DNA from 2 places in the Metapseudomonas phytobenefica genome. Region 1 is predicted to be linked to the other one. Evidence: riboswitches for the same ligand, from Rfam matches in the RefSeq annotation. Region 1 holds a riboswitch; the other holds the start of a gene.
The links. A riboswitch is a leader RNA that binds a small molecule or an ion and turns the genes downstream of it on or off. The one in region 1 is predicted to bind cobalamin.
Positions count from the first base shown of each region.

Region 1 (7,872 bases):
GCCCGCGCCCTTCCATGACCTTTCGCAGCTGTCCGACGCCCTCAACGCCGAGGCCGGCCCGGCTGCGAGCCAGCAATCCCCCGCCGCGCCGGTGGTCGAGGCGCTGGATGGCCAGGAGGTGAAGCTGCCGGGCTACATCGTGCCGCTGGACGTGACCGAGGAAGGCCGCGTCACCGAGTTCCTCCTGGTGCCCTACTTCGGCGCCTGTATCCATGTCCCGCCGCCGCCGTCGAACCAGATCGTCCACGTGAAGAGCGAACTCGGGGTGCTGATGGATACCCTCTACCAGCCCTTCTGGATCGAAGGTCCGCTACAGGTGAAAGCCAGCAACAGCGAACTGGCGGAAGCCGGCTACCAGATGGACGCGAGCAAGATCTATCCCTACGAGTCCGGCGGCAGCTGAGCCGGGCGTGCTCCCCCTGGATGCACAAGGGCCCGGTCTAACCGGGCCCTTTGCTGTCGACCTCAAGCGATATTGCTCTGGATCAAGATACTAAGCTTCCTAATTACCGACACTGGTTCCAGCCAAACACTCTTAGAACTCACTGGAGCCTTCCATGCACAAGCCTCTTCTCGCTGCTTCCCTTCTCGCCCTTGCTGTCGCCTCCCCCCTGGCCCAGGCCCACAAGGCCGGCGACCTGATCGTCCGCGCAGGCGCGGCCACCGTTTCGCCGAACGAAGACAGCTCCAACCTGTCCATCGCCGGCGCCAAGGTCGGCGGCACCAAAGCCACCTTGGACAGCGACACCCAGCTCGGCCTGACCGGCACTTACATGCTGACCGACCATGTCGGTATCGAACTGCTGGCAGCCACCCCGTTCCAGCATGAAGTGGGCGTGAAAGGCCTTGGCGCACTCGACGGCAAACTGGCCGACATCAAGCACCTGCCGCCAACCCTGAGCCTGCAGTACTACCCGATGGACCCGAATTCCGCGTTCCAGCCTTATGTCGGCGCAGGCCTGAACTACACCCTGTTCTTCGACGAGGACCTGACCAGCTCGCGCAAGGGCCAGGGCTTCAGCAACCTGAACCTTGACGATTCCTGGGGCCTGGCCGCGCAGGTCGGCATGGACTACATGCTGACTGACAACATCCTGCTCAACGCCGCTGTCTGGTACATCGACATCGATACCAAGGCCACCACCGACCTGGCAGGCGTGGGCAAGGTCAAGGTCGATGTGGACGTGGACCCGTGGGTCTACATGGTCGGCCTCGGTTACAAGTTCTGAGCGGGCTCCTTTCGAGAGGAACACCCCCGCCAAAAGGCGCCTTCGGGCGCCTTTTTTTGTACCTCTGGGATCGAATTCATTCGCGATTGAAATCGCTCCCACAGGCAAATCGCGGCTCGCTGTTCAACGCCCCAAGAGGCGCGCCACACCCTCGCGCAGCGGTGTGGCCTCGGGGAACTCGTAGCGCAGCAGCAGGCGGGCATTGTTGGCCCGTGAATGGCGGATGTCCCCGGCGCGGGCTTCGGCGTAGTTCACGGTTGGCATTTCGCCCAGCACCTCACCGATGGCGGCAAGCAGCTGCTTGAGGCTGGTGGCGCGGTTCAGGCCCACATTCACCGGCCCGGCTTCCAGCCACTCCGCCTCCAGCGCCTGCACCAGCACCTGCACCAGGTCGCCGACGTAAACGAAATCGCGGGTCTGTTCGCCATCGCCGAACACGGTGATGGGCAACCCGGCCTGGGCGCGCTCGGTGAAAATGCTGATCACGCCGGAATAGGGCGAAGACGGGTCCTGGCGCGGACCGAAGATGTTGAAGAAGCGGAATACCGCCGGCTCCAGGCCGTGCTGGCGACGATAGAAATCCAGGTAGTGCTCGCTTGCCAGCTTGTCCGCCGCGTAGGGTGTCAGCGGCGACTTGGGGATGTCCTCATCGATGGCCATGCCTTCGCCGTTCTGGCCATAGACCGCAGCGCTGGAGGCGAAGATCACCCGCCTCACGCCGTGCTCGCGCATGGCTTCGCAGACATTCAGGGTGCCGATGAAATTGCTCTGGTGAGTCGCCACCGGATCGTCCACCGACGCCTGCACCGAAGCCACCGCAGCCAGATGCGCCACGGCCTTGCAGCCGGACATGGCGCGTGCCACCAGGGCAGCGTCGGCCACATCGCCCTCGATCAGCTCCAGACGCGGATCGTCCAGCGCCAGGTTGGAGCGCTTGCCAGTGGACAGGTTGTCCAGCACGCGCACGGCGTGGCCCCCGGCAAGCAGCGCATCGGCCAGGTGCGAGCCAATGAAACCGGCGCCGCCGGTGATGAGGATGGGGGAATCAGCCATGGCGGTAGTAACGGTCCAGCAAGGTTGGCAATGCAGCGCGCCAGGCGCGCGGCTTGATACCAAAGGTATGGAGGATTTTCTTGCAGGCCAGCACCGCGTTCTGCGGTTCGTCCGCTGCGTCGGGACGGGCAGCGTGGGCCTGCGGGGTGATGTCCTGGACCTTCAGCGGATGCAGGTTGCGGGCCTCGCTGAGCAGCGCCTGACCAAGGGCCAGCGGCGTCGTGGCCTCGTGGCCGCCGTAGTGATAGGTGCCCCAGAGCGGCGCCTGGCAATCCAGCTGCTTGATCACTGCGAGCAGCACGCGCGCGGCATCGTCCACCGGAGTGGGATTGCCGCGACGGTCATCCGCCAGGCAGATTTCCTCCGCTTGTTCGGCGCGGCGCAGGAAGCGCCCCAGGGAACCTTCCCGGCTGTCGTCCAGCAACCAGCCGAAACGCAGCAACACGTGTTTGGGGCAGGCGGCACGGACACTCTGTTCCATGCGCCAGATGGCCCGGCCACGTTCGCTGAGCGGGGAGGACTCGTCCTTCTCGCTGTAGGCGGTGGCGCGGGAGCCATCGAATACCCGGTAACTGGAGGGTTGCAGCAGGATGATGCCGTGGTGCTGGCAGAGCTCGGCCAGACGCTCCACACCGCGTTCCTGGGCCGCCAGGCGGACAGTACTGACGTCCTCGGCCTGGAACCAGTCGAAGTAGTAAGCGAGGTTGATCACGGCATCAGGCCGGGTGTCATCGAGAAGCTGGGTCAGGCTGGCGGCGTCCCAGCCCTGCTCGGGCGGACGCGGAGCGAGAAAACCTATGTCTTCCTCGGCGCCCTGGTGAATCAGCGCCTGTCCGAGAGAATTGCCGCCGCCCAACAGCATCAAGCGCATTCGCATAGAGAAAAAGGTCGCTTAAAGCCGGTTAGAGGGAGTTGGCGGGAAAATTGCCCGCCAGATAAGAGCCGCATTCTGCGGGTTTCACCGGCTCACGTCACTAGCCGCGTAGCGGTTACGCCTCACCCGGGCGGTAGAGATGGGCATGGCTGGCACGGTAAAGGGACGAATCGGTAAAGCCATCGGCCGCCAGCACCTTGCCCACGAGGATCAACGCCGTGCGGCGGAAGTCCCGCGCCGCCACCTTGGGGAGGATGTCGCCGAGGGTCCCGGTGACCTGCTCCTGGTCCGGCCAGCTGGCGCGATGGATCACGGCAATCGGGCATTCGGCGCCGTAGTGCGGCAACAGCTCTTCGACGATCTTCGCCAACTGGCTCACGCCCAGGTGGATGGCCATGGTCGCGCGATGCCGGGCCAGATCGCCCAGCGCTTCGCCTTCGGGCATGCGCGTCTTGCTGGCGTAACGGGTGAGGATCAGGGTCTGCGACACATCCGGCAGGGTCAGCTCGCACCCCAGCAGCGCGGCGCAGGCGGCGGTGGCAGTCACCCCTGGCACCACTTCGTAGGGGATGTTCCGTTCGCGCAGATGGCGGATCTGCTCGCCAATGGCGCCATAGAGCGACGGGTCGCCGGAATGCACCCGCGCCACGTCCTGGCCCCTGGCATGGGCCGCGGCAAGCAGGGCGATGATCTCCTCCAGGTGCAGCTCGGCGGTGTTCACCACCTGCTCGGCGCGATGCCCGGCCAACACGGCTTCGGGGACCAGGGACCCGGCGTAGAGAATCACCGGGCAGCTGCGAATCAGGCGCAGGCCCTTCACCGTGATGAGTTCCGGATCGCCAGGGCCGGCGCCGATGAAATAGACCGTCATGGCCTTTCAGCCTCCTGTGGGATACAGACCAGGGCGCAGGTGGCGCTGGCACTGCGGCGTTTGTCGATGAGCAGGGTGGCGCGACCGCCGAACAGGGACTCGGCCTGGACCAGGGCGGCCGCCTCGGCAACGCCCGGACTGCCAACGGCGTCCCGCACCCGGTCTGACGGCTGACTCAGGTATGTCTCACAGGCGGTGAGCCTGTCCACGGGCAGAAAATACAGCGGCAGGCCCAGTCGCCGGGCCAGGGCGATCAGCTCCGGCTCGGCCACCTTCACCTCACTGCTGGCCAGGGCGACCAGCTCATCGAGGGCGGCACCGGCCTCGGCAAGGCACTGCAGCAGCAGGCCTTGCAGCTCATCCACCGGGCAACCGCGCCGGCAGCCCAGCCCGGCGACCAGTTTCAAGCGGAGGGCGAGGCGTGGCGCTGGTACAGCCAGGCGGCTGCCCAGCCCAGTACGGCCCAGAACGCCGCATTGGTGATCAGCGAAGCGGCGATGAACTCATGCTCGAGCGCTTCTGGCGCCAGGCTGGAGTGCACTTCCGGCTGCGGCGCGCCCACGGCATGGGGGATCACCAGCAACACCACACCTGCCACGCGCAGCCCCCAATGACGGCCGAAGGCGATCAGGGCGAGACCGGCGGCCGTGGCGGCGGCAGTGCCGATCCACCAGACCTGGCGCTGGGCCAGATCGGCGGCGGCGGTGCCGGGCAATTCCGGCGGCAGGCCCAGGGATGGCGCCAGGGCGAAGGTAGCGAAGCCACCCAGCCCCCACAGCAGGCCATGCCAGGCGCGGGTCGGGCCGCACAGGCTGAACAGCCCGGCGAGGATCAGGGCGAAGCCCACGGCCACCACCAGGTTGCTGCCGCCCGTGGACAGGGTGCGCTGCCAGCCATCCTCCGGCGCCCAGGCTTCGTCGCTGTGCTCATGGATATGGGCGACAGCCGCGCCGCCGTGTTCATGGTCCAGAGCCTGCTCGACCGGGGCCGGCTCGGCGCTTTCATAGGTTTCCGCCTGGAGAATCAGCGGGGTGACCCACAGGCTCTGCAGCAGGGTCAGCACCAGGGCCGCGATGAGGCCGGCGAACCCGGCGGTCTGGGTGATGCGCTTGATCATGGATACATCACTCAATGGCAGGGGAAGGCGGCGCTGTGGCGGGTGTCGTGGGCCGCGTTGTGCACGGCCTCGATGTGCGAGAAGCCGGCGAAGTACACCAGGGACAGGCCGACCAGGCCGGCACCGATGGCCAGTACCAGGCGCTGGGCCAGGGTCGAGGAGGAAGCGGCGGAATGGGACAGGGTGCGGCTGGACATGGAAATTCCCTCTGCGTTGCTAGTGATACCGGCAGATGAGCACGCGCGAGGGAAGCGGACGCACGAGCGCCCAGGTTTCCGGCTTGCGCCCGCCCACCGCGGGTTGCCAAAACGTGATCAGGCCGGTCTCCGGGCTTGCGACGCCAGCCTTGGGCTGGATGGGCATGCCTTCCCATGCCGGTTCGGCACAGTGGCGTACTTGACCCTACGATCGCTTACCGTTGCGGGGGCAGCATCGGACTTGTCCGAAATGGACGCACCGATTTCCCGTTTCACCTCGCGTACGGCGACGCGAGGCACCTGAAAAAACCGCGCTAGGACATCACGAGTCCGACCGAGCGTCAACTGCGGCGATTGACCGCCGCAGGCACGCTGCGTAGCCTGCGCCCTTTCGAGGTTCTCCGGATGTACGCCGGAGCTAAGAGGGAACGTGGTCAAGGCCACGGCTGCCCCCGCAACTGTGAACGCCCCAGGGCCCTTCGATACGCCACTGCGCAAGCGGGAAGGCGAAGGTGCCGCGCAATGCGCAGGGACGTGAGCCAGGAGACCTGCCTCGAAGACATTCCAGACAACCGGGCGGGGTGATCCGGTGGCGAATCCGTTGCGCGGGGCCGGCCCCGCTGCGTTCGTCATGCCCGCCGACCGACCACGCAGAGGCGCGCATGAAAACCCTGGCCAAGCTCCCCGTCACCATCGTCACCGGCTTCCTCGGCGCCGGTAAGACCACCCTCCTCCGCCACCTGCTCGACAACGCAGAAGGCCGCCGCATCGCGGTGATCGTCAACGAGTTCGGCGAACTGGGCATCGACGGCGAGATCCTCAAGCAGTGCGCCATCGGCTGCACCGAAGAGGAGGCCGCGGGCCGCGTCTTCGAGCTGGCCAACGGCTGCCTCTGCTGCACCGTGCAGGAGGAATTCTTCCCAGTGATGCGCGAGCTGGTGGCACGCCGTGGCGACCTCGACCAGATCCTGATCGAAACCTCCGGCCTGGCCCTGCCCAAGCCCCTGGTGCAGGCCTTCCAGTGGCCGGAAATCCGCAACGCCTGCACCGTCGACGCGGTGATCACCGTGGTCGACAGCCCGGCCGTGGCCGCCGGCACCTTCGCCGCCCACCCCGAGCAGGTGGATGAACAGCGCAGGCAGGACCCGAACCTCGACCACGAATCCCCGCTGCACGAGCTGTTCGAAGACCAGCTCGCCAGCGCCGACCTGGTGGTGCTGAACAAGGCCGACCTGCTCGACGCCGACGCCCTCGCCGCCGTGCGCGCCGACGTGGCCGGGGAACTACCGCCGGCGGTGAAGATCGTCGAAGCCCGCGCCGGCAAGCTGCCGCTCGATGTCCTGCTGGGGCTCAATGCCGAAGCCGAACTGCACATCGACAGCCGCCCCACCCACCACGACCACGAAGGCCATGAAGACCACGATCACGACGAGTTCGACGCTTTCCACGTCGACCTGCCGGAAGTCGAGAAAGCCGCGCTGCTCGCCACACTCGGCTGCCTGGTGGAACGCCACACCATCCTGCGCATCAAGGGCTTCGCCGCCATTCCCGGCAAGCCGATGCGCCTGCTGATCCAGGGCGTCGGCAAGCGCTTCGACAAACACTTCGACCGCAAATGGCTGGAAGGCGAAACACGCGGCACCCGCCTGGTGGTCATCGGCCAGGACCTGGACCAGGCGGCCATCACCAATGAGCTGAAGACCGCGCTGGCCTGAACGTAGGAGCGAGCTTGCTCGCGAATCGCGGCAACCTCTTCGCGAGCAAGCTCGCTCCTACAAGATGTGGAGTCCCGCCATGCACCTGTTGCGCACCCAACCCGGCGGCTTCGTCCCCGACGATGGCATCGCCCACCTGGCCCAGACGCCCGCCGAGCTGGTGATCCTCTGCAGCGGCGATTCGCATCTGGCCCTGCTGGCAGAAGCCGCACGCGAACTGCCGGCGGACTACCCGAGCCTGCGCCTGGCCAACCCCATGCAGCTGCAGAACCACGCCTCGGTGGACCTCTACGTCGACGAGGTACTGCAGCACGCCAGGGTCATCCTCATCTCGGTGCACGGTGGCGTAGGCTACTGGCGCTACGGCATCGAACAACTGGTGGCGCTGGCCGAGCGTGGCGCGACGCTAATCCTGGTGCCCGGTGACGACCGCCCCGATCCGGAGCTGACAAGCCTCTGCAACGTCCCGAGGGAAGACGCCGAACGCCTCTGGCAGTACCTGCGCCAGGGCGGGCTGGAGAATGCGCGACAGCTCTTCAACTGCCTGGCCAATCGCTGGCTGGGGCGTGACTACCCCTGGCGCGAGCCGCAGGTCCTGCCCCGCGTCGCCCTCTACCACCCGCGCATCCGCCCGGCGCAACTGCAGGACTGGCAGGCCGAATGGCGGCCGCACCAGCCCGTGGCCGCCCTGCTCTTCTACCGCACGCACCTGCAGGCCGCGAACACCGCATTCATCGACGTCTTCTGCGAGCGGCTCGCCGCTCAGGGCCTCAATCCCCTGCCCATCGCGGTCGCCAGCCTCAAGGAAGCCGAGTG
Region 1 is NZ_JBHZGM010000017.1:61,551-69,422, forward strand. It holds gene ACFW0B_RS14955 (DUF3299 domain-containing protein) at 1-403, shown strand, start outside; gene ACFW0B_RS14960 (OmpW/AlkL family protein) at 558-1,229, shown strand; gene ACFW0B_RS14965 (NAD-dependent epimerase/dehydratase family protein) at 1,353-2,282, opposite strand; gene ACFW0B_RS14970 (sugar nucleotide-binding protein) at 2,275-3,159, opposite strand; gene cobM (precorrin-4 C(11)-methyltransferase) at 3,272-4,027, opposite strand; gene ACFW0B_RS14980 (cobalamin biosynthesis protein) at 4,024-4,434, opposite strand; gene ACFW0B_RS14985 (CbtA family protein) at 4,431-5,144, opposite strand; gene ACFW0B_RS14990 (CbtB domain-containing protein) at 5,156-5,341, opposite strand; cobalamin riboswitch at 5,445-5,660, opposite strand; cobalamin riboswitch at 5,719-5,911, shown strand; gene cobW (cobalamin biosynthesis protein CobW) at 6,004-7,056, shown strand; gene cobN (cobaltochelatase subunit CobN) at 7,136-7,872, shown strand, end outside.

Region 2 (7,872 bases), on a different contig from region 1:
CGTCGGCGGTCACCGCGCTGTTCAGCGCCATGTTCTGCGGCTTGAAGGGCGCCACGGCCACGCCCTGGCGCTTGAGCCAGCGGCACAGCGCCGTCACCAGGGTGCTCTTGCCGGCATCGGAGGTGGTGCCCTGCACCATCAGGGTGGTCATGGACGCTCCTTGGCGTAGTCGATCAGGGCCCGGCCCAACCGCTCCCAGCCAGCCTCGTCCGGCGGCAGGCCGAAGCGCAGGCTGGCGGGCGTTTCAAACAGCCGGGTGAGGATGCCGCGAGCGGCGAGGAATTCGTGCAGGACTGGCGCGTCGTCACGCAGCAGGCGCTGGAACAACGCCGTGCCGCCACTGGCGGGCAGGCCGCAGTCGCGCAGCAGGCTCTCCAGACGCTGGCCGTCCCGCAGCAGGGCTTGCCGCTGCCGGGCCTGGCCCGCCTGATCCAGCAGCAGCGCCCTGGCCAGGGCGCGCGCGGGGCCGCTCACCGCCCAGGGCCCGAGCCACTCTTCGAGCCGCTGCAGCAGTTGCGGCTCGGCCAGCACGAAGCCCAGGCGGATCCCCGCCAGGCCGAAGAACTTGCCGAAGGATCGCAGCACCACCAGCCCCGGCAAGGGGCAATCGCCGGCGAGGCTTTCCTGCGGCGTGCAGTCCATGAAGGCTTCGTCCACCAGCAGCCAGCCGCCCTTCGCGGCCAGCCGTGCGCGCCACTCCAGCAGGGTCTGCCGGTCGAGGCGCTGGCCGGTGGGGTTGTTCGGGTTGACCACCAGCATCACGTCGAAACGCTCCAGCTCACGTCCGGCGGCTTGCGCATCCAGCGCCTGCAGCTCGTGGCCTTCGCGGCGCCAGGCATGGGCGTGCTCGGCGTAGCACGGCGAGATCACCCCTACCCGGCTGCGTTCACGCAGGCGCGGCAGGGTCTGGATCGCCGCCTGGGAACCGGCCACCGGCAGCAGGGAGGCACAACCGTAGTAACGCCGCGCCGCCTCTTCCAGGCCGTCGTCCAGCTCGGGCAGGCGCGCCCAGGCGGCAGCCGGAATGGCCGGCAAGTCCCAGCCATAGGGCGCGATGCCGGTAGAGAGATCGAGCCAGTCGGCGTCTGCTATGCCGTAGCGCCGCGCCGCTGCGCGCAGCCGTCCGCCATGTTCAAGCAAGGAACCAGCCTCCAACAATCAGCACCGCCAGCCACAGCAGCACGCCCTGGCGCACCAGGTCCATGGCGCGGCCGATGTCTTGCGCCCGCGCCGCCTGGCCTTCGCCCAGCACCGGCCGTTGATGCAGCTCGCCGTGGTAGACGGCAGGTCCGCCCAGGGCCACGCCCAGAGCACCGGCACCAGCGGCCATCACCGGACCGGCGTTGGGGCTGTCCCACTGCGGTGCCTGGCGGCGCCAGCAGCGCAGGGCCAGGGCGGTCTTGCCGAGCAGCGCGTAGGTCAGCGCCACCAGCCGCGCCGGGATGTAGTTGAGCAGGTCGTCGATGCGCGCCGCCGCCCAGCCGAAGCGCTCGAAGCGCTCGTTGCGGTAGCCCCACATGGCGTCGAGGGTGTTGGACAGGCGATAGAACACCACGCCCGGCGCCCCGGCCACGGCGAACCAGAACAGCGCGGCGAACACCGCATCGCTGCCGTTCTCCAGTACCGACTCGGTGGCGGCGCGAGCGACGGCGGATTCATCCAGCTCACGGGTTTCGCGGCTGACCATGTAGCCGACGCGCTTGCGTGCCTCCGGCAGGTCGCCCGTTTGCAGGGCGTTGGCCACAGGCTCGGCGTGTTCGTTGAGGCTGCGCAGGCCGATGGCGGCGTAGAGGGCGACCAGCCCCACCAGCCAGCCGATGTAAGGCAGCTCCGAGAGCAGCCAGGCACCGAAGGTCAGCGGCAGCACCGCCAGCCCCCAGGCACTCGCGCCATGGCTGCGCCAGCCACAGCCGCCCGGGTTGAAGCGGCGCTCCAGGCGGTTGGCGAACTTGCCGAAGGCCACCAGCGGGTGCCAGCCCTTCGGCTCGCCGAACAGGGCATCCAGCGCCACCGCGCCGAGGGCGAACAATCCCAGGCTCATGGACGCTGCCCCCATTGGTTTTCGAACACCAGCTCGGCCAGCGGACGCGGCTGGGCCCAGCCTTCGAGCACAAGCATAGGCGCCGGATAGAACCCGCTCACCGGGCCCAGGCAGAGTACCGCCAGCGGCTTGCTGCCCTCGGGCATTCCCAGCAGATCGGCCAGGGCCGCGGGATCGAACAGCGACACCCAGCCCATCCCCAGGCCTTCAGCGCGAGCCGCCAGCCAGAGGTTCTGGATGGCGCAGGACAGCGAGGCGAGGTCCATTTCCGGCAAGGTGCGGCGGCCGAACACATGGGCTTCGCGGCCATCCATCAAGGCCGCCACCAGCAGTTCGGCACAGTCGCGGATGCCTTCCACCTTGAGCCGCATGAATTCGTCGGAGCGTTCGCCCAGCGCTTCGGCAGTGCGTACCCGCTCGGCCTCCACCAGGGCGTGGATGCCTTCCCGCAGCTCAGTGGAGGTGACGCGGATAAAACGCCAGGGCTGCATCAGCCCGACGCTGGGCGCCTGGTGGGCCGCCTCCAGCAGGCGCGCGAGCAGCTCGGGGGCCACCTCGCCGCCGCAGAAGTGGCGCATGTCGCGACGCTCGGCAATGGCCCGGTAGACCGCAGCGCGCTCGTCGAGGCTGAAGGCGTGTTCGCTCATGGTCGGAACAGCTCCACGGCCGCCCGGGGATTGGACGGCAGGTAGAAGTGAATGTAGGAGGCGGTCAGCCGGCCGCAGCGGAACACTGCCTCGGCCACCGGCTTGTCGTTCGGGCAAAGGCCGCGAACCAGGGGCTGCAACGGCGAGTCCAGCAGCGAATGGTGGAAGGTGTGACCGCGCAGATGACCTTCCGGCAGCGCTGCCTCCTGCAGGGCCAGCGCCGCCAGGCGCTTCTGCATGGTCGCGCGGCCGGGCAGCAGGCCCAGCAGTTCCGCGCTCTCGCCGCTCGTGTCGGTCAGGGCGTCGAACAGATAGAGCATGCCGCCGCACTCGGCGAGGATCGGCTTGCCCGCTCCATGGTGCGCGCGAATGGCTTCGGCCATGGCGCGGTTGCCTTGCAGCTGGCGCAGGTGCAATTCGGGGTATCCGCCCGGCAGGTAGAGGCTATCCACCTCGGGCAGCTGCTCATCGATCAGCGGCGAGAAGAACACCAGCTCGGCGCCCAGCCGCTGCAGCAGGTCGAGGTTGCCCTGGTAAAGGAAAGCGAAGGAGGTATCCCGCGCGACGCCGATGCGCACACCGGCCAGCTCTTCAGCGATCGCCTGCAGCTCGGGCGCGGCAAAGCTCACCGCCGGTGGCACGGCCACTTCGGCGCTGGCGGCCAAGGCATCGGCAGCGGCGTCCAGGCGCGCCTCCAGGTCCGCCAGTTCTTCGGCCTGCACCAGGCCCAGGTGACGACTGGGCAGTTCCACGTCCGCGCTGCGCGGCAGGGCGCCGTACCAGCGGATCCAGTCCGGCAGGCTGTCGCGGATCAGGTTGCTGTGACGCTGGCTGCCGACGCGATTGCCGAGCACGCCGGCAAAGGGCAGGTCCGGCTGGTAGGTGGCCAGGCCCACGGCCAGGGCGCCGAAGGTCTGGGCCATGGCGGCGCCATTGATCACGCCGAGCACCGGCACGCCAAAGCGGCGCGCCAGGTCAGCGGCCGAGGGCGAGCCGTCGAACAGCCCCATCACGCCCTCGATCAGGATCAGGTCGGCCTCCCCTGCCGCTTCCCAGAGCAGGCGGCGGCTTTCCGCCTCGCCCACCATCCACAGGTCCAGCTGGTAGACCGGGGCCGCGGATGCGCGGGCGAGGATCATCGGGTCGAGGAAATCCGGGCCGCACTTGAACACCCGCACGCGCTTGCCCTGACGTGTGTGCAGGCGGGCCAGGGCGGCGGTGACGGTGGTCTTGCCCTGGCCGGAGGCGGGAGCGGCGATCAGCAGGGCCGGGCAGCTCCGGGCGAGGTCAGACATGGGATGCCCTCTCCCCGGCCCTCTCCCTGAAGGGAGAAGGAGTAGCGGTGCCGGGCATCAGAACTCCACACCCTTCTGGGCCTTCACGCCGGACTTGAAGGCGTGCTTGACCAGGGTCATTTCGGTGACGGTGTCGGCGGCGTCGATCAGCCCCTGGGGCGCGCCACGGCCGGTGGCGACCACGTGCTGGTGCTCGGGGCGGGATTCGATGTCCCGCAGCACCTCGTCCAGGTCCAGGTAGCCGTGCTTGAGGGCGATGTTCAGTTCATCCAGCACCACCAGGCCTACTTTCGGATCGTCCAGCAGCCCCCGGGCGACGGCCCAGGCGGCCCGCGCCTTCTCGATGTCGCGCTGGCGGTCCTGGGTGTCCCAGGTGTAGCCCTCGCCCATCACGTGGTAGCTGACCTCTTCGGGGAAGCGGCGGAAGAAGTTCTCTTCACCGGTGGACATGCCGCCCTTGATGAACTGCACCACGCCGACCCTGAGGCCATGGCCGAGGGCGCGGGCGACCATGCCGAAAGCCGAGCTGCTCTTGCCCTTGCCGTTGCCGGTGTGCACCAGCAGGAGGCCGTATTCATCCCGGGCCTGGGCGATCTTCTCGTCGATCACGGCCTTCTTGCGCTGCATGCGGGCCTTGTGCCGGGCGTCGCGTTCGGCGGATTCGGTCATCGGAGCGTCCTCGTCACAGAGCCTGGTAACGAACGGTGAAGAACACCGCCTGCCCCGGCTGGTTGAAGTCCTGCGCGGTTTCGTAGTCGGCATCCAGCAGGTTGGTCACCTTGGCCTGCAGGCGCCACTCCTCGGTCAGCCAGTATTCGCCACGCAGGTCGAGCGTGGCGTAGCCGGCCAGGCGGTCGTCGTTTTCCACGTCGTCGAAGCGCCGTCCTTCGGCATGCAGGGTCGCGCCAAGGCCAAGCTTGCCGAATCGGCGGTCCAGGTCCAGGTTGAACACCTGCTGGGCGCGGCGCGGCAGTTCATTGCCGTGGTTGGCGTCTCGGGCGCGGTTCTCGGTGTCGAGAACGGTCGCGTTGGCCTGCCAGTCCCAGCCCAGCCAACGGCTGCCGAGCACCAGTTCGATGCCGTCAATGCGTGCCTTGCCGATGTTGTTAGGGCTGCCGAACGGCCCCAGCCCGGAGTTCGCGTCGTGCACGATCATGTCATCGACATGGGTGCGGAAGGCGTTCGCGGACCAGCGCCCCCAGTCGTGCTCACCGGTCAGGCCGACCTCGAAGGTCTCGGAGGTTTCCGCGTCCAGGTTCGGGTTGCCATAGTCGGGGAAGTACAGCTCGTTGAAGCTCGGCGCCTTGAAGGCGGTGCCGTAGCTCAGGCTGAAGCGCACCGCGTCGGTCAGGGCGTAGCCCCAGGCGGCGCTGCCGGTGTCGTGGGTGCCGAACTGCTCGTTGTCGTCGCGGCGCAGGGCCAGCTGCCAGTCCTGGCGCCCGTATTCGCCCAGGTACTGGGCGAACCAGCCTTTGTTCAGCCGCGAGTCCTTGTCGAAGGCAGTGGAACTGCTGACCCGGTCCCGCTGCCAGTCGTAGCCCAGGGTCAGCACGTGGCCTTCGGCCAGGGTCAGGTCGTTCAGCCAGGAGGCGGAGTCGCGCTGGGTATCGAAGCGCGAGTAGAACAGTCCGCTGGTTTCGGTATAGGCCAGGTCTTCGCTGCGACCGGCCTGCAGGGTCACATCCCAGGGCTCCAGCGGACTGAAACGGGCGCGACCACCGGCCAGGCGCTGCTCGTTGTCGGAGTTGGCGTTGTGGCCGCCGCCGGGATTGAAGGGGCTCACCAGATCGAGATCGGTATGGCCCTTGGCACGCAGCAGGGTGCCATCCAGCTCCAGGCCGTTATCGAAGCGATAGCCGGCGCGCAGGTTGCCGGACAGGTTGCGGTAACCGTCGGCGTCGGGCTCGTGATAGCTATTGCGCGCATTGAGGGCGTCGATGCCGTCGGTGTCCTGGCTGCTGACGCCGAGGCTGTACCAGGCCCGTCCATCACCGCCGGAAACGCCGGCGCTGCCGTCATAGCTGTCGTGGGTGCCATAACCTGCCGAGAACCAGGGCTTGGTGCCCTCCTCCCCGCCCTTGCGGGTGAAGATCTGGATCACGCCGCCGATGGCTTCGGAGCCGTAGAGGCTGGAACGCGGACCACGAACCACCTCGATGCGCTCGATCAGCTCCACCGGCAGGTCCTGGAAGGCGGTCAGGCCATTGCTGACCGAACCCACCTTGACCCCGTCTATCAGCACCAGCACATGGTCCGATTCGGTGCCACGGATGGAAACCGAGGTCTGCTTGCCCGGCCCGCCGTTGTTGTTGAGGGTCACGCCCGGCACAGTGCGCAGCAGCTCGGGCACCGAACGGGCCTGGCTGCGCTCGATCTCTTCGCGGTCGATCACACTGCTGGCGGCCAGGCTGGCGCGCACCGGCCGTTCGCTACGGGTTGCCGTGACCACCTGTTCGTCCAGCGTCAGGGGCGCGGCGTTCAGGAAGGGGGAAATGGAAGTACCGCCGAGCAGCGCAAGCGCCGCCGGCCTGAAGAAAGGCTTGCGAATCAAGGTCGGATCTCCGTCGTGCCACCCGCGCGACATTTCTTGGGAGGAACTGCATGCGGAAAACTCCGCGATGCCCTGTGTGCGACAGGCCGGTCTCCGGGCTTGCGAGTGGAGCGACATGCTCCTGCGCCGCGCCTTCCCATGCTGGAGCACAGTGGCCGATTGCGGCATTCGACTCGCCTACCGTTGCGGGGGCAGCGCCGGATTCTTCGAAGGAATGGACCGGCTTCCCTGTTTCACCCCTTAGGCCAAAGCCAAGGGGCACCTGAGGCAGCGGCGAAGGTTAGAGGGTGCGCGGGGTAGCGTCAAATCGGATGGCGGCCAGGGGACCGGGTACATCCGCAGCGAAACGAACCGGTAGATACCGTCTTGATCCCTAGTGAGCAAGCGCCCGTTCTGCATCGAAGGGCTGGCCCGATTTGAGGACCCCGTAGGCGATGTGCAGCAGTTTGCGCATCGCCGCGCAGACGATCTGCTTACCCGTCTTGCCCTTCGCGCGCAGGCGTTCACTCAGCGCTCGGATAGCCGCGTTGTGCGTCAGCGCGCTCACCGCTGGCATGTACAACCCCGCCCGCAGGCGCGCCGAGCCCATCTTGGAAATCCGGGTCTGGCCCTTGTAGGTGCCGGACTCCTGCAGCTTCGGATTCAGCCCGGCAAAGGCGGTGATCGCGCGGGCACTCCTGAAGCGCAGGGGGTCTTGCGGAACAGCCCGGCCAGTTCCTCGAACACCGGGCATTGCCGATTGGCCTGGTACAGCACCTGATTGCCCTGTTTACTGCGCAGCAACAACCCGGCCTCGGCCAACTTGGCCAGCTCACGGTGCAGTGAGCCGGCATGAGTGCCGGTCAGGCGCGCCAATTCGCGCACGTGCAGCGCTTGCTCCGGGTGCAGCAGCAGCCAGCTCAGCACGCGCTGGCGTTGCAGGCCGAACAGGGTATCCAGCAGGTTCATGTTGTAGCCAACTCAGCTTCATTCGTAGCCGTTTTGGCTACATTAGTAGCCGGAGCGGTCACAGGCAAGCTCACCTCGGCGCAGCCCAACAGCGCCGGCGCATCGAATGGGGGTTGGAGATGCCGCCGGTCCAGAAGGCGTTCCAGACGGCGTCGACTTGGCTCTTGAGTTCCCCGGTGATCATGCTTGTCCTGCTTGGTGCGCGATTGAGTCGGGCGCCCGGGCGGGCGCAAATTTCTGCAGCGGCGGACGGTAATGCGGCACGACGCCCAAGGCAACCGGAAGTTCGCCCCGAATTCGCTGATTGATGGCAGTCTTTGTTCGGACATTGAATGGACCGCTCCATTCACGCCCTTGGGGCGCATCATCCCGCCGGGATGCGACGTCCTC
Region 2 is NZ_JBHZGM010000002.1:115,001-122,872, reverse strand. It holds gene ACFW0B_RS02665 (cobyric acid synthase) at 1-151, opposite strand, end outside; gene cobD (threonine-phosphate decarboxylase CobD) at 148-1,140, opposite strand; gene cbiB (adenosylcobinamide-phosphate synthase CbiB) at 1,133-2,041, opposite strand; gene bluB (5,6-dimethylbenzimidazole synthase) at 2,038-2,688, opposite strand; gene ACFW0B_RS02645 (cobyrinate a,c-diamide synthase) at 2,685-3,983, opposite strand; gene cobO (cob(I)yrinic acid a,c-diamide adenosyltransferase) at 4,041-4,652, opposite strand; gene btuB (TonB-dependent vitamin B12 receptor) at 4,666-6,567, opposite strand; cobalamin riboswitch at 6,602-6,815, opposite strand; gene ACFW0B_RS02630 (transposase) at 6,908-7,267, opposite strand; gene ACFW0B_RS02625 (winged helix-turn-helix domain-containing protein) at 7,177-7,482, opposite strand.
Region 2: another riboswitch for cobalamin. It lies ahead of btuB (TonB-dependent vitamin B12 receptor); the one in region 1 lies ahead of cobW (cobalamin biosynthesis protein CobW).